DNA from 2 places in the Ruminiclostridium papyrosolvens DSM 2782 genome. Region 2 is predicted to be linked to the other one. Evidence: riboswitches for the same ligand, from Rfam matches in the RefSeq annotation. Region 2 holds a riboswitch; the other holds the start of a gene.
What was found. Region 2 has a riboswitch for cyclic di-AMP ahead of dapB (4-hydroxy-tetrahydrodipicolinate reductase). Riboswitches for the same ligand answer to the same signal wherever they lie in the genome.

Region 1 (12,512 bases), 1.2 Mb from region 2:
AGGGAATACCCTTGGTTGAGGCAGAAAACATATTCAGTCAGGCAGCATACGGAGATGGTTTATCTGTAGACAAAGGATAAATGAAAACCCCGAAAAAACTACTATATGAGATTTTTTCGGGGTTTTCATACAAAGACAGTTTAAAATTATTTAAACTCTTTTGCAAGTGCTTCAAAGGCCGGCAGAGAGTTTTTAATTGTTTCAAGACTTACGCAGTAGGCAAGTCGGAAGTAGCCCGGTGCTCTGAACCCTGAACCCGGTACAATAAGCAGATTGTATTTTACAGCTCGGTTTTTAAACTCAATATCATCAGGAATTAAAGCTTTAGGGAACAAATAAAAGGCTCCGTCAGGCTTAACACATTCATAACCCAATTCGGTAAGACTGTTATACAATAAATCTCTTCTTTCCTTGTAAATGTTTATGTCAACTGTTGAGTTGATGGTTTTTGCGATAACCTTCTGGAACAGGGCAGGGGCATTAACAAAGCCTAATACTCTGTTGCAGTAAACAAGTCCGTTCATAAGTGTAGTCACGTCGTCTGCTTCAGGATTTGTAGCTATATATCCCATGCGTTCACCGGGAAGGGATAATGATTTACTGAAACAGTCAATCATTATAGCATTTCTATAAATAGTTAAAATATTAGGAACCTCTACATCATAAGCAAGCTTCCTGTATGGTTCGTCAGATATAAGATAAATAGTATTTCCGTACTCCCGGCTCTTATCTTCTAAAACCTTAGCAATACTGCTTAAAGTATCTCTGCTGTATACAACACCTGTTGGATTATTTGGTGTATTAATAATAACTGCCTTGGTATTCGGAGTTATTTTTGCTCTTAATATCTCAGGGTCAGGAAGGAAGGTATTGAAATCCGTATTAATTATTACCGTTTTTCCTCCGTGATTATCAATATAAGAGGTATACTCTACAAAAAATGGCGCAAAAACTATTACTTCTTCACCGGGGTTAAGAAGTGTTTTAAGAACGACATTTAAAGCACCTCCTGCACCAACAGTCATAACAACATTGCTAAAATTCAAATTCAGTCCAGTTTCGCTGTTTATTTTCTGAGCAATAGTTTCTCTTACCTCAGGAAATCCTGCATTGTTCATATAGGAATGCATTTTTAGCTGGTCGGAGCCTGCAAGTTCCCTGAGAGCAGATTTAACTTCTACAGGAGGCTCCGGATCAGGATTGCCCAACGAAAAGTCATAAACTTTGTCCGCTCCATAAATTTTTCTTAATTTTTCACCTTCCTCAAACATCGCACGTATCATTGATGAATTAGCCAGATTATGGCTTATCTTTTTAGATATCATTTTAAATGAGTCCCCCAATCCTACTTACCAGGAATATTTTTATTATTAATTATTTTTATTACCGTTTCTTCTTCAGGTGTAACATTAATAGTTTTAAAATTTTCATATATAACCATTCCCGGTTTGGCACCGGACGGTTTTTTTACATTTCTTACAGTGGTATAGTCCACAGGAACATTGTAAGACATTTTTGCACTGCTGTGATATGCTGCAAGGGTTGCTGCTTCCAACAATGTAGAATCCGGTACGGAGTTGCGTTCAGTTCTGATAATAACGTGAGAACCGGGTATGTTTTTTGTATGAAGCCATAAATCATTTGAAGCAGCTGTTTTTAGTGTAAGCAAGTCATTCTGCTTATTATTTTTACCCACTAAAATCTGAAATCCGTCACTTGATACAAACTCCAGAGGGGAAGACGGCTTATCCTGCTTTTTTTTCCCATTCTTCAATGACCTTCTGATGTAGCCCTGGTCTATTAACTCCTGTCTTATTTCATCGACTTCCAGTCTTGAACTGCAATTTTCAAGCATAGTCAGAACGCTTTGAAGGTACTCAAGCTCTGACAAGGTTTCCTCTTGCTGTTTGGTTACATTTAAATGAGTACTTTTTGCCTTTGAATATTGCTTGAAATATTTTTGTGCGTTATCCTGAGCAGATTTATACTCATTCAGAGGAATATCAACATATTCTTCATTTTCACTGTAATAATTAAGTACTTTTGTAGATTTTGCACCTTCGGGAATACAGTATATATTTGCAGTAATCAACTCTCCATATAGCTGAAGTTTATCTCTGTCTGAAACTTCTCTGAGTTTTTCATTAAACATGGAAGCCTTTTTTTTGCATCTGTCAATACCGTTTTTAACAACCTTTAGAACATCACCCATTTTCTGTCCAAGACGCTCGTTTGTATCACGCAGCAGGTAGTATTGGTCCAAAGCTGTGGACAAAAGGTCATAGCTTTTGTAGAAAACCTCCTTTGAAGGCTCAAAACAATAAAAGTCAATTGGTCTCAACAAGCTTTTATCTTCATAGACAATACAGGGTGAAAAATTGTTGCTTTTAATTTTGTCTATATAATTCGAAAGGGCAGTTTTAATTTTTTCTTTATCAGATTCATTTAACTCATTTAAAGGAGTTTTGGACGGAACTCCCGCAGCAGAACATATATCCCGGCAGGTATAAGGACTAAAGCCCTTAACGGTATTTAAAATTATACCTTCCGCATGTTTGGCCCCTTCAACGTTTTCCTCATTGAAAATATTATCAACTTCTATATTTTCAGGAAGCTCCTTATTCTGAGCAGGGGGGAGTATATAAATTCTGGCAGGCATAACTTCTCTGACACTGCTTATATCGCTGTCAACATGTTTAACGGAATCTATAATTTTATTTTCACTATTTAGCAGGATAATATTACTGTACTTACCCATGATTTCTACAACAAGCTTTTTTACAGTAAGGTCCCCAAGCTCGTTGACAGATTCTATATTCAATGTAATTACACGCTCATAATCATGAAAGCTTATATCCAAGAGCCTTCCGCCTGCAACATGTTTTCTCATAAGCATACAAAAAACAGGTGGGGTGGAAGGATTTTCCTTTTGCAAGGTTGTCAGATGCAGTCTTGGATTACTTGCATTTGCACTTGCAACAAGTCTGTAATTCTGACCTTTTGAACGTACCAACAAAACTATCTCATCGTTTTCAGGCTGGAATACCTTGTCTATTCTACCTCCTGAAAGTAAATCATTCATTTCACTGACTATACATTTTGTTACTATTCCATCAAATGGCATTTTTAAAGCTCCTGACATGCATATTTTAAACAAACTCAATTTGTAAAAAATAAAGCTGCAATAATTGCAACTTATTTTCCAAATCATATTTAGTATACCATTTTACAGACCAACAAACTAGCTCTGTTTTTGCTCAGATGAATCCACAGGCAGGCAGAAACTCTGCTTGTCGGTGCTTAGAACCATACTGGTTTCAATTTTGTTTACGCCGGGAAATGATAGAAAAGTATCAATAAGAAAGTCCCGGCAATCAGCCAGATTGTGGGCAGCAATTTTAATAAGGTAATCCCAGCTGCCTGAAATATTATAGCACTCAAGTATCTGGGGTGTTTCATTGATTTTTGAAATGAAGGCATTAGTTATATCCCTGTTATGAGGTGAAAGGGTTACAAAAGTAAATGCTATTACTTCATATCCAAGCTTTTTTTCATCCATAATTGCTGCAAACTTTTTTATAACGCCTATTTCCTTTAATCTCTTTGTACGGCTGAGACATGCAGAAGGAGAGAGTCCAACCTTTTCTGCAAGGTCTTTATTTGAAATTACAGGGTCAGCCTGTATTATTTCAAGTATTTGTTTATCAAGTTCGTCAAAAGTAAATTGCATAATAACACCTCATTAAAATATTGGCTGGTACAAAATAATATGGATAACACCACAATTAAAATATAGCAGTATTATCCATACTAAATATATATAATTCTTAATCTTCCAAGGCCTGTTTTATGTCCTCGATTATGTCCTTGATATTTTCGATACCTACGGAAAAGCGGATAAGACCCGGGTCGATTCCAGCCTGTACAAGTTGTTCATCACTCAATTGCCTGTGTGTGGAACTTGCAGGGTGCAATACTGCTGTTCTGCAATCAGCCACATGAACTACTATAGCGGCAAGCTTTAACTTATCCATAAACTTAACTGCACCTTCTCTGCCACCTTTAATTCTGAAGGAAACAACTCCGCTGCAACCCTTTGGAAGATATTTTTGTGCAAGTGAGTGATAAGAATCCTTTGCCAGAGTAGGATAACTTACAGACATTATTTTATCGCTGGTTGACAGATATTCTGCAACTTTTTCTGCGTTCCGACAGTGACGTTCTATTCTCAAGTGAAGGGTTTCTAATCCCAGATTCAATAAAAATGCATTATTTGCGGACATGTAGCACCCATAATCCCTGATAAGCTGTACTCTTGCTTTAGTTATGTATGCAGCTTTACCACAGTCTCTTGTATAAACCATACCGTGATATGTGTCATCAGGTTCTGTTAAACCCGGGAACTTGCCATTATCCCAGTTGAATTTGCCTGAGTCAACTATAACTCCGCCAATGCTTACGGCATGTCCGTCCATGTACTTTGTAGTGGAATGTACTACAATATCAGCACCATACTCAATTGGTCTGAGCAAGATAGGTGTTGCAAAGGTATTGTCAATTATAAGGGGAACATTGTTTTTATGGGCTATTTTTGCAAACTTTTCTATATCAAGTACACTAATTTTAGGGTTTGCAATTGATTCACCGAACAGAGCTTTTGTATTAGGCTGAAAAGCTTTCTGAATCTCTTCTTCCGAGCTGTCTTGATCAACAAAAGTTACACTTATACCGTGTTTTTTCAAGCTGGCACCGAAGAGATTTATAGTGCCACCGTAAATTGTTCCGGAGCAGACAAAATGCTCTCCTGCTTCACATATATTCAGAATTGATATCAGTGAAGCAGCTTGTCCTGATGAGGTACAGAGCGCACCGATACCGCCTTCCAGTGCAGCAATCTTGTTTTCAACACATTCAACGGTGGGATTGCTTATTCTGGAATACATGTGTCCGGGAACCGATAAATCAAAAAGCTTGGCAACATGCTCAGTTGAGTCATATTTGTAGGTTGTACTCTGGTAAATAGGGAGTACACGGGGTTGACCGTTTTCAGGTTTATAGCCTTCCTGAAGGCACTTGGTTTCAATTTTCCATGGCATATAATCACCTCATATAAAATTAAACTAATTATCTCTAAAACGAATATTATTTTCTTATAACAAAAGAATATAAAATAGAATACATATTTGTCAAGACATGTGTGAATATAATTATATAAAAAAGAGAAAAGACTATGGTTCATCCATAGTCTTAAAGACAACAGTTTATCTAAATTTTTCGATATCATCCTCAGACATCTTACTGTCATCATAAGTATCTTCTCTGGTGGTACTTTGAAATCTTATTGGAATACTATTTATAATTCGTTCAAAAACCGTTAAAAGAGAGTCATCGTCTATTTTTCTGTTTCTCATTGCCAATACCTCCGTCTGCCATATTTTGGCCATATAATAATGTGAATACCTTTAATAGTATTTTGCTGCAAAATAGAAAAGATATGCTTCCAATAAAAAACTGACACAGTAGAAATACCATGTCAGTTTTGGGATTTTATAAAACTATTAAAATTAATTCAATTTAAGCTGAAGCTTCTTCGGATATTTTAACAAAATCATCAGAATCAGAAGAAATACATCCGAATCTAAGCTTTGATATTACAATGTTTAATGCAAAGAAACCAGCCATTATAGCAACCAAAACAATTAGGCTCTGAGTCAGAAATCCGCCATTAACACCTGAAATCACTTCTCGCAATACGTTAACTGAGTATGTCATTGGCATAAACGGATTAATTACGTTGAAGAATCTTGGAACAAGCTCCATAGGGAAGGTTCCTCCACAGGAAGTAAGCTGTAATATCAAAAGAAGAATAGCAATAAATTTGCCCACATCCCTTAACTGTACAAGTAAAAATCTCATTATAGAAGTAAATGACATTGAAATTATTATACTTGTGAGTACAAAAAGTCCAACATTGGTAACATTCAGGTGTAAGGCTTTAAGAATAACGATATCCAAAACCAGTGCCTGAGCAATGCCAATGAAAGTATATGCAAAAAATCTCATATAGCCTTTAGAAGCTGAAGAGAATCTGCGGAATCTTACTTCCTCATCCAGATAAATTGCAAAGAACATCATCAATGCACCAACCCAAAGGGACAACGATACAAAATAAGGCGTAAAGGCGGTACCGTAATCAGGAATACCGTATACTTTCTTTTCCGTAATTTTAACAGGAGATGCAGCATATTCTTTCAACCCGTCAGTCCCGTTCATTTGACTATCGGCCTTGAGAAGAGAAGAGGATACACCGTTGCCGGCTTCAGTTACTCCAGCCTTAAGTTTAGCTAAACCGTCCTGAAGCTTTGTTTCACCGCTAAGGATAACAACGGAATTCTTTGATAATTCCTTACTGCCACCTTCCAGTGCTGAAACACCGTCAGATAGTTTGGCAACTCCGTCTTTGACGGATGAAGCACCCGAAGCAAGCACTTTAGATTTATTGGAGGCAGTTTTTATGCTGCCGGCAGTATCACGTATACCTTTATTAATCATTGGATAAGATTTATTCAATTTATTTGCTCCAGCAGAAAGCTTATCTATACCTCCGGTTACAGAACCCAACTGTGCAGCCAACTGTGAAACGCCGCCTGCAACTTTTTCTGAACCTGCAGCAAGCTGTTTTCCTGAAGTGGATAACTGGTCTCCGCCTGCTTTGAGCTGTTCAGGAACAGACTTTGATGCTTCCAGAGTAGCTATTACAGCTTTGAAATTCGGGTCTGTCATGGCTTCCGGATGGCTTGCAGCATATTTTTGAATAGAGGTTGCCAATACGGATTGAGCCTGCGAAACCTTGTTTACAGATTCTATATATTTATCTACACCTGAAGTATAGGACTGCAAACCGTTATTTAAGTCTGAGCCTCCTTTAGAGAGCTGAGAAATCTGTGGAGCAGCCTTGGTAATGCTTGAATTCAATTGATTTAAACCTGAATTCAGATTTGACAAACCTGACATAAAACTGTTTGAGCCGTTAACCAAACCGGTTATTTTATCGGAACCTCCGGATAAACTCCTGTAGAACAGTTCTGCGCCATCGCTTAGCTGCTTTGAACCTTGTGCCAGAACAGCAGAACCATTGTTGACTGCTATAAGTCCGTCGTTCAGCTTATTAACACCAGCATTAAATTTTTTCTGACCGTCTACAATTTTACTATTGCTATCGTAGAGTAGTTCAGCTCCGTCTTTTATTTCATTTAAGCCGTTATCAAGTTTCTTTAGATCAGCAGGAAGTTTATGTATTTGATTTAAAAGGGTTCCTACAATTTCTTCAGAAACGGACTTGGATACTTTATCCTTAAACTCTAGTGTAATTCTGTTTAGTACTTGACTTGCAAGATAATTTCTTTTTTCATTAACAGTATATGTTAAATTACCTTGAGTCTTGTTACTGCCGGCAGCGGAAGAAATATTTTTGGAGAAATCATCAGGTATATTAATCATAGCGTAATACCTTCTGTTTTCTACACCGTCTTTTGCATCAGATTCTGATGTAACAACCCATTTAAGATTTTTATCGTTTTTAATATTGTCTGTAATTTCTTTACCCAGATTTCTGCTTACACCGCCAATAGTTGCTCCGTTATCCTGATTAACAACGGCTACAGGAAGCTTGTCAAGTTTGCTGTATGGATCCCAAAAAGCATCTAAATAGAAGAAACTGTAAACCAATGGTATTAAAATAACTGCAACAACTACGGCAAATTTCTTGTATTTTCTTAATGCTTGCATAAATTTTACCTCCCTTTTCTCTGAATATAGATGTTCGTTTGAATTTTACTTAGTAATTTCGAATGTTTTAAATTAAAAATAATTTGAAATTCCAAATATTTCGACAAAAAAAACTATTTATTCCTAAAGCTAAAAATATCATCAAAGTGTGAATCAAGTGATGAAAGTATATTAATCAGGGCTTTTCTTTCGTCCTCACTAAGGATACCGTATATCTTTTCAGCCAGTATATTCCTAATAATAATAATTGATTCAAAAACATCTTTCCCAGTGTCAGAAAGAGAAATAAAAACTTGTCTACGGTCTTCATTGTCCCGTCTTCTGATGACATAACCTTTTTTTATAAGTCTGTCAACAGTAACAGTAGGAGTACCAAAAGTAACACCTAAAGAATTTGCAATTTCTGACATCCTCTTATCTTCCTCACCGTGACCTATAACAACTAATGTGTTGATTTCGATAACAGTAAGATCGTCAAGTGTTTTACTGAAAAATTTCTTACTCTCAAGTTTATTGTACTTATCAATAAGCTTTCTAAACAGTTCATCTACAATAAGTAAACTATTTTCTGTTTCTGAGTTCATGGTCTTTTAATCCTCACTTAATTTGAATTTCAAACTATTTTATTTTAATATACTACTGAATGTTTAAAAAGTAAACTGTTTTTGGAAAAAAATCAGTAATCACTTACAAATTTTGGGATATGTATTTACTTTAATACAAAATAATGGTAAAATAAGTATATATTTTACCAAAGAAAAGAAGTGGGGTTACATAATGCAAACAAATATTTACACACTTAACAAAGAAGTCGAGTGTCTTAAGCAGCAGCTTTATGATTTGTTGGATAATGAACCATGGGCGAAACACGACATTCTTAAAATCAGCAAGAGATTAGATGACTTAATTTTACAGTTTTATAGTTTAAATTAGCAACTACGATTAATTTCAATACATTCATGAATTACACATTCGATTAATGACCTTCTTTCAATTTGACTTATATGCTTTAAATTATTTTGGATATAACTGATTTTAAGTTCACTATTACTCTTAAAATCAGTTATATCTATCAAATTTTTTTTAAACACTTCCAGTAACAGTTTAAGAGTAATATAAGAACATTCAAACAATTGCTCGTTAAATACCTTACACATTTTCGGTTCCCCTTTCTGTCTTTTGTAAAATGCTTAGCTTATATAATAAAAATAAAGCTAATCACATTATATGTCAAATATTTCCTAATATGGGCTGTTTTTTATACCGTATTATTTGGTATAATTCATTGTATCAACACCTATTGTTCAGTAAGGATATGGTTATATGCTAAAGCTAGATATCTTGTTTGATGATTTACATTTAAAAAGTATTAGTTACAGAAGTGTTAAAAATATATATTCAATCTACGAAAATACGGATGGCTTTAAATTTGCAACAGGAGTTTATGGTTTTATAAGCTATGATGTATTTTCCAGTCAGCTTTTCAAATTTATATCTAAGGATAATGTATTCTTTTTGGATATTTTTCTTAAAAAAAAGGATTCGTTTATAGGCAAATCCATAGGTTTGGTCAAAGGCTCCTTGTCTGTTGAGGAAAATATACTCTGGATAAATTCATTTGCCATTGATTTACCGTATCAATCAAAGGGCTATGGTAAAAAAGTAATTAGTATTCTCGAGAATTACTTTAAAAATTCATTTAATGTAAATACTTATTGTCTTTCCGTAAGCAAAAATAATATATCCGGTTTTAAATTTTGGGAAAAATGCGGTTATACCGAATATGAATTTGACACCTTATATGATTTAAACAAAATAACCGAACATGCTCTGATTATGTGGAAGAAAGTGTAAAAAACATTAATATTACAAAATTATTACCAAAAAATTGCTGTTTTATTACTAAAAGTTTGACAAACTGTAATAAATTAAATATAATAATAACGAATTAAATAAGCTGAATCCTCGAAAGAGGTACGGAGGAACCAAGATTTGGGGTTAATCCATTTTTATTGTTTTAAGGAATGGTAGGGATGTCCTATTGCCCGAGCCCGTCAGCTAACTTCGGAAGCGCTACTATAGGAGGGGCCAATGACAGGTAAGATTACCAAGGTACTTGTCGCTTGTATTTTCGCCTTTTCACTTGTGTTAGTATGTTCTGCTGCAATGGCTGCTTCGCAGTCGGCTCAGATTGAGGGTACTGGCGTCAATGTAAGAAAAGAGCCTAATACTTCAGCAAGTGTCATCACTAAACTTTCCAATAAGAGAGTTTCAGTGCTTGATAAGTCTAGCGGTTGGTACAAGATTTCTTTTGATGGAAAGACCGGATGGGTAAGCAATGACTACATAAAGGTTATAACCACAAAAGGAAGTATTAATGCTAATGGTGTCAATTTTAGAGTGGGTGCCAGTACAAGCAGCAAAGTAATCAGTTCTTTAAAAGAGGGAACAGATGTACAAATACTGGATACACTTAATGAATGGCACAAAATTAAAGTGGGTTCAAAGGTTGGATACGTTTCGAAGAAATTTGTTTCTTCAGCAGCGAATTCAGCAAAAACTTCCCGTTCTACGGAAGCTGCGACATTTGTCAGCGATGATGATGATTCTCAAGTTGGCAGAATAATTGCATATGCAAAGAAGTTTATTGGTGTAAGGTATGTTTATGGTGGGAAAAGTCCAAGTGGCTTTGATTGCTCTGGCTTTGTCGGCTACGTGTATAAGAATTTTGGCGTTAGTCTTAACTGCTCAGCATCAGGCATGTATTCAAACGGAACAAGGGTTTCTAAGACAGCTTTAAGGGCTGGCGATTTGTTGTTCTTTGATGCATCTTCCAGAAAATCAGCTGGTGAAATAGACCATGTTGGTATTTACTTAGGTAACAACCAATTTATTCATGCATCAACTTCTAATGGAAAAGTGCTTATTCAGTGTCTATCTGAATATCGGGGAACTTACATTGGTGCGAAAAGAGTAATTTAAATCTTATCATAGACCACGAAAACGTCTTTTATAAGACGTTTTTGTGGTCTATATTAACTTTCAATTTTTATCTTGAAAATTCATAATTATTAATTCTATAAACTTAATATGGAGGTTGTTTTGAATATCAAAAGACCGCTCTGTCTTTTTGCTGTGTCCTTTATTTTGGGGATACTTCTTGTAAGCTGTATTGGATTGAATTCCTTTCTTATCACTTCATTCATAATTTTATTAACTATAATATGTTTTCTTAAAAATTTCGGAAAATTTAAAACTACAATTTTTATATTGCTTTCTTTTTTTATAGCAGGCGGGATGCTTTTCTATAATGCAGAATATCGCTATACCAAAAGCTTTAATCAGTATTACGGCAATCCCATAGAAGTAAAAGGTTTTATTGATAGTGAAGTACAGAATTCGGAGGACGGCAAATCAAATTTTGTTTTGCAAACAGAATCTGTAATTTATAAAAATAGGACCTTCAAGGTCAAAAACAGGATACTTGTTTATGTAAACAATATTAACATAAAAGGCTATAGAGCAAAAATCAGTTTTACGGGAGTTGTTGAAAAGCCAAAGCCTGCAACAAATCCGGGAGGCTTTGATTATAGAAGATATCTGGCATCTGTGGGGATTTCCGGACGAGTATATTTACATGGTGCATCCGATATTCAAGTCTCAGGTAAAAAGGGAGGTGGCTATTTATATAAAACAGGGTATGCAATAAAGAATAAAGTTGTTGACATAATCAGTTCTTCTCTGGATAAAAATCAGGCAGGACTACTGGAAGGTATGCTCATAGGATATAAGGACGGCTTGGATGAAAATGCCTTCAAAGCGTTCAGTAAAGCCGGGCTTACCCATATCATGGTAGCCTCGGGAATGAATATTGCATTTATTATTATGCCCTTTACTTTTATTTTCAAAAAGTTGCGTTTGAGCAATTTCAAAGCTAACATAATTACTATTTTTATACTTATATTATTTGTATTTGTTACGGGTTTTTCTGCCTCGGTAGTCAGGGCGGTTATTATGGGAATAATAATTTTGGCAGGCAGAATTATTATGCGTGAACCCGAAATATATACCAGTATTTCAGCCTCGGCACTTATTATACTGATAATTAATCCTTACACACTATTTGATATAGGATTTCAGCTATCTTTTGGTGCAACTTTGTCCCTTGTTTTGTTTTATCCGCGAATTAAGTCCTTTACCGAAGGAAAATATATCCCTAACGTAGTTTCAGATACACTTGCAGCAACCGTTGCAGCCCAATTGGGTGTTATACCCGTTACCTTGTATTATTTTAATAACTTTTCAACATTCTCTATTATTTCAAATATTCTCGTTGTACCGTTGGTTGAATTTGTAACAATTATAGGTTTTATTATGGTTTTTACAGGTTTACTTAATATATACTTGGCGGTTATTATCGGATACATTAATAACACCTTTCTATCCTTCATATTGTTTATTACAGAAGTAACGGCTAAAATACCGTTTTCGTTATTAAAATTACCTACCCCAACACTTGGAATGGTTTTGTTCTACTATTTATTCATAATTTATATGTTTAAAGGCAGGAATTATTTTAAGGTTAAGAAATACACAAAACACCTGAAAAGAGCAGTTGTTATTTTGACAATTATTATATTCGGGGCTAAGGCGCTAATACCTAAGCCTTTGGAAATAACATTTCTGGATGTGGGTCAAGGTGACAGCGCATTTATAAAAACAGC
Region 2 (12,512 bases):
CCCCGGAATCAAATATATAATCAACTTTTATACTTTTAACTCTTTTTAATACTTCCTGTACAAGGGATTCATTTGCAATATCACGAATATACATGACAGCACAAGGAGTATTGCTTCTCTTACCTATAGTAAGCCCCTTGATAGTCAAGTCTTTATCCTTTAATATTTTTCTCAGAAGTGCTGTATTTGCCCTTATTTGCTCATTAAAAGCTTCCTGTGGCCCTCTTATGACAGTTTCCGAATTTGGCTCTCCCACAGCTCTGTGTTCCCACTTCTTAGTGTCCGCTGTGTATGCATACTCCAATCCATTCACAAATATAGCACACCCGCCAAAATTTATATTGCTTACAATATCTTTAAAGTTATTGACCTTTTTTAACTGATTAAAAGGTATAAGTCTGTTGAATATAAATTCTCCTGCATCCTTTACCTCTTGCTTTATATCAAAGTTTGATAAAATCATTAAAGGCTTAAGAATATTATTGCTTATAATACTGCTGTCCGTCATTCCGTCAATAAAAACAATGAAAGCCTGATAATTCTCATCTTGTACCGAAATATTGAACTCCCTGTAAATAATGTCACTGTTTTCAGGTATGTTATATATTTTTTTCATAATTCTTTTATTATTATCTATTTCATCCGAAACGTGCTCTTCAAGATATTCATCCTTATCAGGGCATTTTTCAAAGTAATCCTTTAACTCTTCACTATCAAATCTATCCATAGAAGAGGCATTTTTTGCCTTGCCACAATTTACTGACTTGGTTTCCTTCAACTCAAAATCATTTTTTATGCTTTTTTTTTCATATATAATGTATTTTCTTAGTCTTTTTACAATTCCCAATTTTAAGCTCCTTTGTATATAAATTATGCTTAGGTTTAAATGTATTATTTTATTTTGAGGTTACTTATATGCACTGTTTTCATTTCTTGAATAACTTTATTAATAATTGTAAATTTTGTAATCTATTTTTAACTTTAGTTTATTGATTTTTGCCTTGTTAATTGAGTCCCTATGTTCTATCATTATATATAAGCAACCAAATAATTACTGGCAGGTGAAATTAATGAATAAAAAAATAATTTCAGTTATAGTGACAATGATATTAGTATTAAACAGTTTCCCGGTCTTTGCATGGACGCCGGCTGAAAGCCTTACTTCCAGCTCCGTTGTTCTAATGGATACCGTAAGGGGACAAGTTCTTTTTGGAAAAAATGCTTATAAGCACTTATCCCCCTCAGTTATGTGTAAACTTATGACTGCGCTTGTTACCATTGAGAAAACTGATTTAAATGCTAAGGTTACAATAAGTAAAAATGCCGCCAGTTTTAATGGCCTCAATCTTGTGGTAGGAAACCAATATACTGTTGAAGATTTGCTTTATGCCGTAATGCTTTCACAGGGGAATGACGCCGCTGTAGCACTTGCCGAGTACGTAGGTGACGGTGATATTCAGAAATTTGTCAGATATATGAACACGAAAGCTAAGGAGCTTTCTTTAAAGGATACATATTTTGTAAATCCAACAGGACTTTATGAGAAATCACAATATACTTCTGCCAATGACATTGCCTTACTTATAAAGGCAGCAATATCAAATAATACTTTTAACGTAATATTTGGAGCCAGAGGTTTTGGTTGGCTCAATGGAAATGATTCTTCAATACTAACAAACCAAAATACACTTTTTTGGAGTTATAAAGGAGTCGACGGCGGAAAATTAGGCGCAAACACAAATCCTCAGAGCTTTTCCGCTGTTACTACAGCTTTTCAAAATGATAAACGTCTTATTGCCGTGGTATTCAATAACAGTAAAGAAAATGCTTTTTCCGAGACTGCAAAACTTTTTGATTATGGATTTTCCAAATTTTATACAGGAGTACTGGTTCCAAAAAATATACCTCAAAGAAGCATAGAAGTAGATAATGTTAAGGTTGATTTGGTAAGTAAAATTGATGTTTATTACACTTATCCCGTAGGAGACAGTTTTATTAAAAATATAAGCTTTTTAAAAAATGAAAAGTTAAAACTTCCGGTTAATACGGAAACTATAGCAGGTGTCTTAAAATACACGCTTAACGACAGTACTGTAATAGAAGTTAATTTATACGCGGATAAGACTGTTTCAGCGCCAGAGGATTACAGAACAAAAATAAAAGATATTATTACTGAAAACAGGGATTTAATGGCGATTGTAAGTATTCTTGTAATCATCGAACTCGTACTGATAATAAAAAATCTTTTTAAATTTATGTTTAGAGCAAAAAAAACAAGAACCCAGTAGTAGCAGGGTTCTTGTTTTTTCTAATTTGAAGCCGGTCTGGCATTATATTTGTTGTGGCGCTTTGAAGACCACTTGTTATTATTTTCAATATACGTTTTTAATACTTTTTCCAAATCAAGGACATCCTTCATTTCATAGTACCCTGATTTCTTATGAATAAATTTCGCAGCACTTACTGCTCCCTGTGCAAAAGCCTTTCTTGAAAAAGACTCATGACTGATTTCTATTTTGTCTTCCTGACCTACAATCATTACTTCATGCTTTCCTATTACCCCTCCGGCCCTTACAGAATTTATGGGGATGTCTTTATGTGACACCACCACCCCTTTATTTAAAAGACCGCTCTGAATTTCACCGGCTATTTTTTTAGCTGTTCCCGATGGTGAATCCAATTTGTTTTTATGATGCAACTCTGTTATCTGAAAATCATAGCTGCTTAGCAAACTTGCTGTTAGATTTGACAGAAGCATCAGAACATTTACACCCATAGTTATGTTTGGTGCATAAACAATGCCGTTTTTGAACTTTCTGCAAATTACATAGAGCTTCTTAAGCTGATAATCTGAGAATCCTGTAGTTCCCACTACAATATTTATCCTATATCTTGAGAAAATTAAAGCATTTTTCAACGCTGATTTGGGATTTGAGAAATCAATAACAACATCCGGTTTATTTCTGAATATTACTTCCTCCAGTTTATCAGATCCGGTAACCGTAATTCCTGTTTTATTCATTCCAAGAATTTCTCCCAAATCCTTATTTAAAGATTTACTGCCCGGACTGCAAACAGCAGAAACAAGCTGGATTTCTTTTTGTGCTAAAATTGCCCTTGCAATTTCCTTTCCGGTACGGCCCAAGCCTGATATACAAACTTTCATCAAATAAGTTCCCCTCCCTTTCAAATTATAAGTAAGAATTAAAATTGAATAATTAAATTTTGAAGAAAATGAATAAGGATAAACTTAAAAATGCTACAGGTAAACTGTAGCATTGGTTAGAAAATTACATAATGTAAAAATTCACTTTCTCCCCAACGCTTACGAAGTTAGCTGCCGGATTCGGGTTGTAAGAGACTAACCCTACCTGGTAATCCAGGATTCACCCCATTAAATGGTTCCCCCGCTTATAGCAATCAAACTGCTATAATTCAGCGATAAATTATTAATTTTTAGACTTAAATCCACTGTTAGTATATACCATTTCTATAAATAAGTCAATATTTCCTGATTTTTATTAACATTCTTTTATTTAAGCCGATTTGGTTATAATAGATTCATTAATCTTGCCGTTTCCTATCTTTACTAAGTACACGTCATAATATTGTTGTCCAAGCTCATATGCGAACTTTTTATCCAATACAGCAAAATCAAATCTGTTTTTACCTTTTATAGCACTGCCCGTGTCCATAGCAATTGTGTACCCCAGCCCCTTAATGTAGAATATTGTACCATAAGGCCAATGTGTTTTATCTATTGCTACGGATACACCCGGTACTATTGGTTTACCTGAGCTTGTTATGCCCTTGTTATTTCCACATTCCTCAGCACATGGAGTGTATGCCGTACCAAGAAATTTACCAATATACTTTTTTTTGCTGTTATTTTCAAGATTATCACCACTGTAAATCTTGTATGATTGAGGTTTTACACCTACCGCTGCTGCCTTTTTAAGTGATTTCTGAAGCTGAAGATTATCATCTGCCAGTTCCCTCTTTGTAGACTCCAATTGCTTATTTTGTTTTTTCAAATCTTCAAGTTGTTTTTTTATCTCTTCATTTTGTTTCTTAAGTTCTTTGTTAAGTTTACCTAGTTCATCACTTTGAGATTTATAATTATTAGTGTTTGTCGTTAATGATTGATTCGATTTCATAATAAGCATGGATTGAGCACATTCATTATTATATTTTTCTTTGTACTGGTTAACTACATTGTTTACCCTGATACAGAAAAAAGCAAGTAAAGTACTTGTCAATACCAAAACTATAGTTAATATCTTGAACATCCAAATATCTACTGACTTTTGATTGTCTTTTTCGGTCATATATGCAAACTCCTTATTAAATAAATTAACCTATTATGGATTATTTTCCAAAATAGCAGTATTTATACATATAGAATAACAATATTTTATTTGGGGACAATGATTTTGGGTGATATAATGTTTAATTTTTTTAAAACCAAAGGTCCTAAAAATGCAAAAACTCAGGGTACAGAAAAACCTGCAGACAGTAGTAATAGAAGCAATACTCAAATTCCTAAATCCATAGAGAAAGTAAAAGGAATGCTGAATCAGGAATTTTCCCTGTGCAGTGACTTTAATCTGCGTGAAATAAATTTGGGAACGCTGAATACAAGAATTGTCATAGCTTCTATAGAAGGTTTTTTTGACAAAGCAATCCTTGCAGAGAATATTATTGAACCTATTATAAATTATTCAGGCGATAAAAACTATTCATCTGTTTTCACACTCTTAAGCGAGAGTATATTAAGTGTTAGCGATGTTAAAGACTTATATTCCTTTAAAGAATGTTTGAGCGGTATTCTCACTGGCGATGTGGTCTTATTCATTGACGGACAGGATAAGGCCTTTAAAATAGGACTAAAATCTCCTGAAAAAAGGGCTGTCAGCGAACCAGATACCGAGATTAGTATTAAAGGCTCAAGAGAAGGCTTTTCAGAAAATCTCAAGACAAACTTGATTCTGCTTAGGAGAAGAATAAAAAATACTAAATTTAAAGTTGAAAGCCTCGTTTTAGGCGAGCAAACAAATACTGATATAGCAATATGCTATATTCAAGGTATAGCAGCACCTGAAGTTGTTGAAGAAGTAAAAAACCGTCTTAACAGAATAAATACTGATGCAATCCTTGCTACCGGATATATGGAACAATTTATACAAGATGGCAAAATGCCTGTTTTCCCTATGGTGGGAAACAGTGAAAAGCCTGATAAGGTTGCAGCTAAACTTCTGGAAGGAAGAGTTGCCATTTTAGCAGATGGAACTCCTACGGTATTGACGGTTCCCTTTCTGATAATTGAGAGCTTTCAAGCTCAGGAGGATTACTTCGGAGAATACTATTTTGCGTCCTTTATGAGGTTACTCAGATTAATGTCTTTTTTTGTATCAGTATACTTACCCGGCTTATATGTTGCGGTTACCAGCTTTCACCAAACCATAATACCTTTTAAGTTAATGCTGACAATGGCAGCGACCAGAGAAGGAATCCCCTTTTCGTCTTTTATAGAAGCCTTAATTATGGTAATTACTTTTGAAATTCTTCGTGAAGCCGGTTTACGTATGCCAAGGGCTATAGGTCAGGCAGTCAGCATTGTAGGAGCTATCGTTCTGGGAGATGCTGCTGTAAGTGCAGGTATAGCTTCTGCTCCGTTGGTTATTGTTGCTGCTTTAGCAGGAATTTGCAGTTTTATTGTACCTCCTCTTATGAAAATAGGTTCGGTTTTAAGAATTATTATATTAATAGCAGCCAATATTCTTGGGTTATTGGGAATAGGCTTTGTTACCTATATGTTTACTATTTACCTTTGTGGTAAGAAATCATTTTTTGTGCCTATTCTCTCCCCATTTGCCCCTTTCCGTGGAGAAAGCCTAAAGGATACCTTTATAATTGCACCTATTTGGTCAATGCATAGCCGCCCCCGTTCACTAACCCAAAACCAGAATAGAAAACGTACAACAGGGAAAACTTTTGCTCCAAGGGGGAGTAAAAAATGATTAAAAAGATAATTCTGCTTTTGCTGTCTACGAGTATGATTATGTATTTAACAACAGGCTGCTGGAACAACAGGGATTTAAGTGAATTGTCTATTCTTACAGCTATGGGAATTGACCAGACTGAGGATGGCAAAATAATGGTAACAGCACAGATTATCAAGCCTGTCGATGTCAGCAGTTCCGGTGCAGGAGTTTCCGGTGGAGGCGGTGGCGGTGAGAAAAGCTTTGTAACTGTCAGTTCTACAGAACGTACTATTTTTGCAGCTTTAAGAAGCCTTCTTTCCAAAATAAATAAAAAGATATTTTACAGTTCTTCACAAGTTATAGTTTATAGTGAAGAACTTGCTAAATCAGGAATTAAGGATTACGTAGATTTTATTTTAAGAGACCATGAAACTCAATTTAAGTCTCTTGTTGTAGTAGCCAAGGGGACAACTGCAAAAGAAATAGTAGAACAGGCGTACAAGCTTTCTAAAATTCCCGGCGGTTATATAAGAGAAACAATAAAGAATTCTAAATCCCGAGGATTTACGAAAGAAATACCACTGCTGGGCATGGCAAGAGAATTATCAACAGAAGGCCGTGAGCTATCTATTGGTACTATAGAAAAAACCGATGACTTAACTTCTACTGAAGGCTTGGCCGTTTTTCGGAAAGATAAAATGATTGGTTGGCTTGACAAGTATGAAACCCGCGGATATATGTTTTTAACAGGCCGTGTTAAGTCAGCAATTGTAGAGGTTGAAAGTACTGATAATCCTAAAGAAATAATCGGAATTGAATTAATGAAGGTATCTTCAAAATTTAAAGTTAGTGTCTCAGATAATAAGCCTATAGAAGTTTCCGTTAAAATCAAAGTTGAAGGCAATGTTGGTGAACAGCATAGTTATTCTGGGCAAAGTGCCGAAAAAGTATGTAAATCTCTTACTAACTGTCTTGAAGAAAAAATAACAAAAGAATGTTACAGTGCAATTGCTAAGTGTCAGAATGAATATAAAAGTGACATATTTGGCTTTGGAATTCACGTGTTTGATAAATATCCGAATTATTGGAGAAAAGTTACAAGCGTTTGGAGTGAGAAAATTTTTCCTACCATTAAAATAAAAGTAAATGTAGATGCAAAAATTAACAGAACCGGGCTTTTGAATAAAACAATAAAGATTAGGTAAGGTGAAATTACTTGTTAAAAATAATTATTGGTGTTTTTATACTTGTACTTATAAATCTAAAAGAACTGTTAGCATCCACATCAAGGGGTAAAGTTATGGGTGTATATTTTACGGTTGTTGGGATTTCTTTAATACTAGGTATTCTTATTTCTACTAAAAAAGCACCTCCAAGTCCCTATGAAGTTATTTCTGATTTACTTTATAACATTGGTTTGGGAGGTGAATAGTATCAACAAGGTCAAACTATCTAATTTTCAGCTTGCAGTAATAGCCATCGGTTATTTTCATGCAAGTACTACAATTTCAAACCCTGCTATAGGAGCGAAAAGAGATGCATGGTTAGCAATAATTTTAGGAACTCTGGGAGGATTTATAGTTATTACCATGCTATTATATCTATCAAAAGTCAACAAAGGGAAAAACCTTGTTGAAATAATTGAGTATTGTTTTGGCAAAACAACCGGAAAAATTTTATGTCTTATTTATATCTTATATTTTTTACATGCAGCAATATTGGAGACTGAAGCATTTAGCGAATTTATGGTAACTGTCAGTTATCCAGAAACACCAATTGTTGTAATTGTATTGGTGTTAATAATTATAGCAGTATATGCAGCCAGAAGCGGTCTTTCAGTAATTGCAAAAAGCTGCGAAGTTCTTGTACCCCTGCTTCCTATGGCAATTGCAGTGGTTACTCTTTCATTGCTTAATGTAACTGATTTTACAGGACTTAAACCATCTTTAATTGATATACCTCCTGTTATTAAAAGTGCCGTTGATTTGGTTAGCTCTGTTTTTGCAGACTATATAGTTTTTCTTATGATATTGCCGTACACTAACAGCGAAAAAGGGAGATTTAAAGCAACTTATTGGGCAACAGGCATTACAGGACTTATACTTCTGGTAATCTCCTCCCGTAACCTGCAAATAATAGGACCGGCACTCATTGAATACGTAAGATATCCTTCACATATTGCAGCTCAGCTTATTCCTGCTATTAGCATTGACCCTCTTGTGGATATGAATCTTCTCATTGGCGGAGGTATTAAGGTTCTAGTATCATTATACGCAATTTCAAGAATAACTGCTGAAATATTTAACATAGAATATAAGCCCCTTGTCCCTGCCTTTGGTTTGCTTATAATTACACTATCTATCTGGGCATTTCCAAATGCCATGGAATTATACAGTTGGGAGCATAGTTTTGCGGAAACATTAATTTCCTTGCCGCCTCAAGTATTACTGCCATTGATATTACTAATAATTTCATTAATCAAAAACAAAAAACAACAAAATGGGCAAAAAATTCAATCTGCATAAAATAGTAGCAAAAACAGGAGTTTTTATGAAAAAAAAGGTTATAGCTGTAATTTTTTTAAGTCTTTTTATTTCATGTGGTGGTATAAGTCTACAGGCTAATCCCACAGAAATAAACCTTGCAGAGCAAGTAGCAAAAGAATTCTTATGTGCCAAAATGCAGTCTGCTGTTTCCCATAATGTTGATACTTTGGATAATTTTTTTGTCGATAATTCTGAGACCTCTCAAAAGAATCTTATTTTTGTAAAAAAACATGTACTGGAGGATTATATAATTCCTTATGCTTCTAACGACTATGTAATACAAAAGGTTAATCCCAAGGTCCAAATAAATGAAGCACTTTTTGATGGTACTTCTGCACACATTAAGGCGACCCTGACGGCAGATATTTTATGGAATGCTGCAAATCCTTTTGGTAATCCTATCAATGGCAATAAAGCAGAGAAGCATTCATTATTACTATCTATGGACAAAGGTGTCTGGAAAATTACACAGGATAAGTTTCAAACAAAAAAAGGGAACTCTGACGAACTATTCAGAGATAGCCTCTATGCATTAAATGAGCAGATTCTCGCACTAAAAACCGAAGCAAAAATTTTTTTGGATAATGCTAAAAAAAGCAAACCTTCCAAACTGTTCCCTGTGGCACCAAAATGGAAAAGCTCCCGAACAAGTAATGAATATAACAGGGATGAAGCTTATAACTGGGCATCCAGTCACTGGAACAATTACTCAAAGGAATACCTGAATTTCGGTGATGAAAAATGGAAAGGCGGAGACTGTACTAACTTTGTTTCTCAATGTTTAAGAGCCGGAGGTGCTGCCAATGACAAAGCAGGAGCTTTCCAATGGTACTATTATAGAAAAGCAGCTCTGGCAACCACCAATGATGATTATTCTTGGACTTGGAGTACTTCCAGAGGACTTAACAGCACTCTGTCCGGTAACTATAAAAATAATGAATTTGGTCCAAAAGCCACTCAGAAAGTAATTATTGGAGATAATCAATATGACGCCTCAATAGGGGAATATGTAATTCCAGGCGATATTATTCAGTATCACTGGAAAAACAAATCAGCTATATCCCATGCAGCCGTTATTGTTGGAATGATTTACAATAGTGCAAAAATCAGATATGAGCCTGTAATAGCTGAACATACCGAAGACTCGTGGTTTACACCATGGACTAATAATGCGTACAAGACCTACTTTGTCCACATTACCGGTATAAATTAACCCTCTTACCTTCCAGTTCACAATTATTGTATAATTAATTACAAACTAATCCAAAGGAGATACCCTTTGTACCAAATACCCTTATGTTGTACATGCAGAACTTAATGCAATTCCAAATAACAGAGGAGTTTCACTTGATGGCAGTAAAATTTATACGGCTCTATTTCTCTGCAATGAATGTGCTAAGGCTATAATTCAATCAGGTATAAAGGAAGTAATCTATTTGAGCGATAAATATGCTGATATAGATAATGTAAAAGCTTCTAAAAGAATGTTTGAAAAAGCAGGTGTTATATTCAGAAAACTGGATACCGATATTAAAGAAATAACCTTAACCTTTTAAGTAAATGTCATTCATATTCCGGTAGTTTCTCATTTTGCTTAAGCAGTTCAAGAATACTGTCATATAGGAAAAAGAACGTGGATAAGCTTATCAAAAGACTCTTTAAAAACGTAAAGTCCTGTTCTTTTAAATGATTAAAAAAACTGTATGTTGTTATTCCCGTGTTATCAATATGACTTTGCATAGTTATACCAAAAAAATCCGGATGACAGTATTCTGATAAATAATTATAATTCTCTCTGAAATTCTTTATATCCCTTTTTTCTTTTTTGCCAAGGTACTCGTCAGCCGCATCTATTAGTGTCATTACATTTACAGGTGCAGGAGCACTACCGGACAGTTCAAAAGATTTACTGCCCAGTATTAACCTTTGTAGAGCTTTATTGAGAATTTCGTAGGGTATAACGTTACTATAATAATTGTGAAGTTTCCTAAAGAAAAAAGCTAAAGCCCCTGTTACCTCCAAATGTGCTCTGGCAGAAAGCATTGCCAGCAGTACATTTTTTGCATTAAGTGAGGTTATTACACCTTCAGCCAGTAATTTCGACCTGCACAATGCCATTTGAATATAATGCATACTGTTTCTGCCCAACAGGTTTGTGGTATTTTCCGGCATTGGATACATCTTGTAAATAAATCTTGAAGAATATTCGGAAAAGCAGTCTTCCAATTCCTGCATTTCTCTTTCAATTCCACATTGGGTAAGAAGTTCTTTAATTTCCTGATTCAGCATTATTTTACCTCTATGAATTAAACATATATTATAAATGTCCCGTTCAAATGTTTTTTATTCCCCGATAATTTTTATAAGCACCCTTTTTTCTCTTTTGCCATCATACTCGCCATAAAAGACCTGTTCCCAGGTTCCAAAATCCAACTTGCCGTTAGTAATTGCTATAACCGCTTCCCTGCCCATTATTTGTCTTTTCAAATGTGCATCGGCATTGTCCTCATAACCGTTATGATTGTATTGACTATAGGGTTTTTCAGGTGCCAGTTTTTCAAGCCATTTTTCAAAATCAGCATGAAGCCCGGCTTCGTCATCGTTTATAAATACACTTGCAGTTATATTCATTGCGTTAACCAAAACCATACCCTCTTTAATACCGCTTTCGACAATACACTGTTGAACCTGATGTGTTATATTTATGTAGCCTCTTCTGCGTGGTGTATTAAAAAACAACTCTTTTCTGAAAGATTTCATACTATAACCCTCCTATAAATTTCCTAAAACCTTGTAAATATTAAACTTTTTTAATAAACTTACTTTATATTTATTATATCAGTTAATATTTTTAAAGTACATTTTGGGAGGCGAATGACTTACGTTTAAAGGAGGTAAAAATATGTGGTTTACATTTGCTCTTTTGTCAGCGTTCTTTGCTGCACTTACATCAATTCTTGCTAAAATTGGTATAACAGGGATAAACTCTAATCTTGCAACTGCTATAAGAACCATAGTTGTATTGGTTGTTGCTTGGGGTCTTGTATTTATAACGGGATCACACCACGGTATTACAAACATTAGCATTAAAAGCTGGTTGTTTCTTGTTTTATCTGGAATAGCCACTGGCCTTTCCTGGCTGTTTTATTATTATGCTCTGCAAATAGGTGAAGCTTCAAAAGTAGTCCCTGTTGACAAATTCAGTGTAGTAATAAGTATAGTGCTTGCATTTGTTATATTACACGAAGCCATAACATTTAAAACTGTCCTAGGAGGAATTTTTATAACACTCGGTACATTTATTATGATTCTATAAAAAACTAAATTTGCTCCATTGAATCCTTCAGACAAAAGAGTTATAATTCATTAAAACAGCATGGAAGTAAAGGAGAGTAACGTAATAATGAATAAAGTAAATTTAGTCCTTGAAGGTGGCGGTATGCGTGGATTATATACCGCAGGCGTTTTGGACTGCTTTCTTGACCATAAAATGTTTTTTAAGGATATCGTAGGAGTATCAGCAGGAGCCTGCAACTCCGTTTCATACATTACAGGACAGCGTGGCAGAAATCTTGAGATTAATGCCGGATATTGCAACGATGATCGTTATCTAAGTATTAAGGGTCTTTTTACAAGAGGTTCTATTTTTAATATGGACTTTCTTTTTGATGATATTCCTAATAAGCTTATTCCCTTTGATTACGATAAATTTAAAAACTCCGATTGCAACCTTACAGTTGTAGCTACAGATTGTGAAACAGGTAAGAGTTACTATGCTCCCGTAAAAGATATGAGAGTTGATGATGTCTATGTAAGGGCTTCCAGCTCAATTCCTTTGGTTTCTCCCATAGTTGAAGCCGCAGGAAGAAAACTGGTTGACGGAGGCCCTTCTGACTCTATTCCCATTCACTATTCTGTCCATAACGGATTTGACAAACATGTTGTTATTCTCACACGGCACAAGGGTTATGAGAAGAAACCA

Region 1: linked by a shared signal. The riboswitch ahead of P0092_RS13275 (C40 family peptidase) and the one ahead of dapB (4-hydroxy-tetrahydrodipicolinate reductase) in region 2 are both predicted to bind cyclic di-AMP.

What each region holds. Positions count from the first base shown of each region.
Region 1 covers NZ_CP119677.1:2,973,446-2,985,957, reverse strand. The annotation lists gene P0092_RS13330 (DUF362 domain-containing protein) at 1-80, shown strand, start outside; gene P0092_RS13325 (pyridoxal phosphate-dependent aminotransferase) at 147-1,325, opposite strand; gene P0092_RS13320 (Rqc2 family fibronectin-binding protein) at 1,346-3,124, opposite strand; gene P0092_RS13315 (Lrp/AsnC family transcriptional regulator) at 3,242-3,730, opposite strand; gene P0092_RS13310 (O-acetylhomoserine aminocarboxypropyltransferase/cysteine synthase family protein) at 3,828-5,096, opposite strand; gene P0092_RS13305 (hypothetical protein) at 5,262-5,444, opposite strand; gene P0092_RS13300 (YhgE/Pip domain-containing protein) at 5,575-7,788, opposite strand; gene P0092_RS13295 (MarR family winged helix-turn-helix transcriptional regulator) at 7,902-8,372, opposite strand; gene P0092_RS13290 (aspartyl-phosphate phosphatase Spo0E family protein) at 8,566-8,721, shown strand; gene P0092_RS13285 (hypothetical protein) at 8,718-8,945, opposite strand; gene P0092_RS13280 (GNAT family N-acetyltransferase) at 9,112-9,642, shown strand; cyclic di-AMP (ydaO/yuaA leader) riboswitch at 9,734-9,875, shown strand; gene P0092_RS13275 (C40 family peptidase) at 9,880-10,770, shown strand; gene P0092_RS13270 (DNA internalization-related competence protein ComEC/Rec2) at 10,891-12,512, shown strand, end outside.
Region 2 covers NZ_CP119677.1:1,767,605-1,780,116, reverse strand. The annotation lists gene P0092_RS07935 (spore germination protein) at 1-847, opposite strand, end outside; gene P0092_RS07930 (D-alanyl-D-alanine carboxypeptidase family protein) at 1,071-2,288, shown strand; gene dapB (4-hydroxy-tetrahydrodipicolinate reductase) at 2,309-3,166, opposite strand; cyclic di-AMP (ydaO/yuaA leader) riboswitch at 3,308-3,451, opposite strand; gene P0092_RS07920 (3D domain-containing protein) at 3,537-4,328, opposite strand; gene P0092_RS07915 (spore germination protein) at 4,434-6,020, shown strand; gene P0092_RS07910 (Ger(x)C family spore germination protein) at 6,017-7,189, shown strand; gene P0092_RS07905 (hypothetical protein) at 7,201-7,416, shown strand; gene P0092_RS07900 (GerAB/ArcD/ProY family transporter) at 7,409-8,509, shown strand; gene P0092_RS07895 (amidase domain-containing protein) at 8,535-9,743, shown strand; partial or broken gene P0092_RS07890 (deoxycytidylate deaminase) at 9,796-10,086, shown strand; gene P0092_RS07885 (hypothetical protein) at 10,094-10,819, opposite strand; gene P0092_RS07880 (secondary thiamine-phosphate synthase enzyme YjbQ) at 10,874-11,290, opposite strand; gene P0092_RS07875 (EamA family transporter) at 11,433-11,846, shown strand; gene P0092_RS07870 (patatin-like phospholipase family protein) at 11,934-12,512, shown strand, end outside.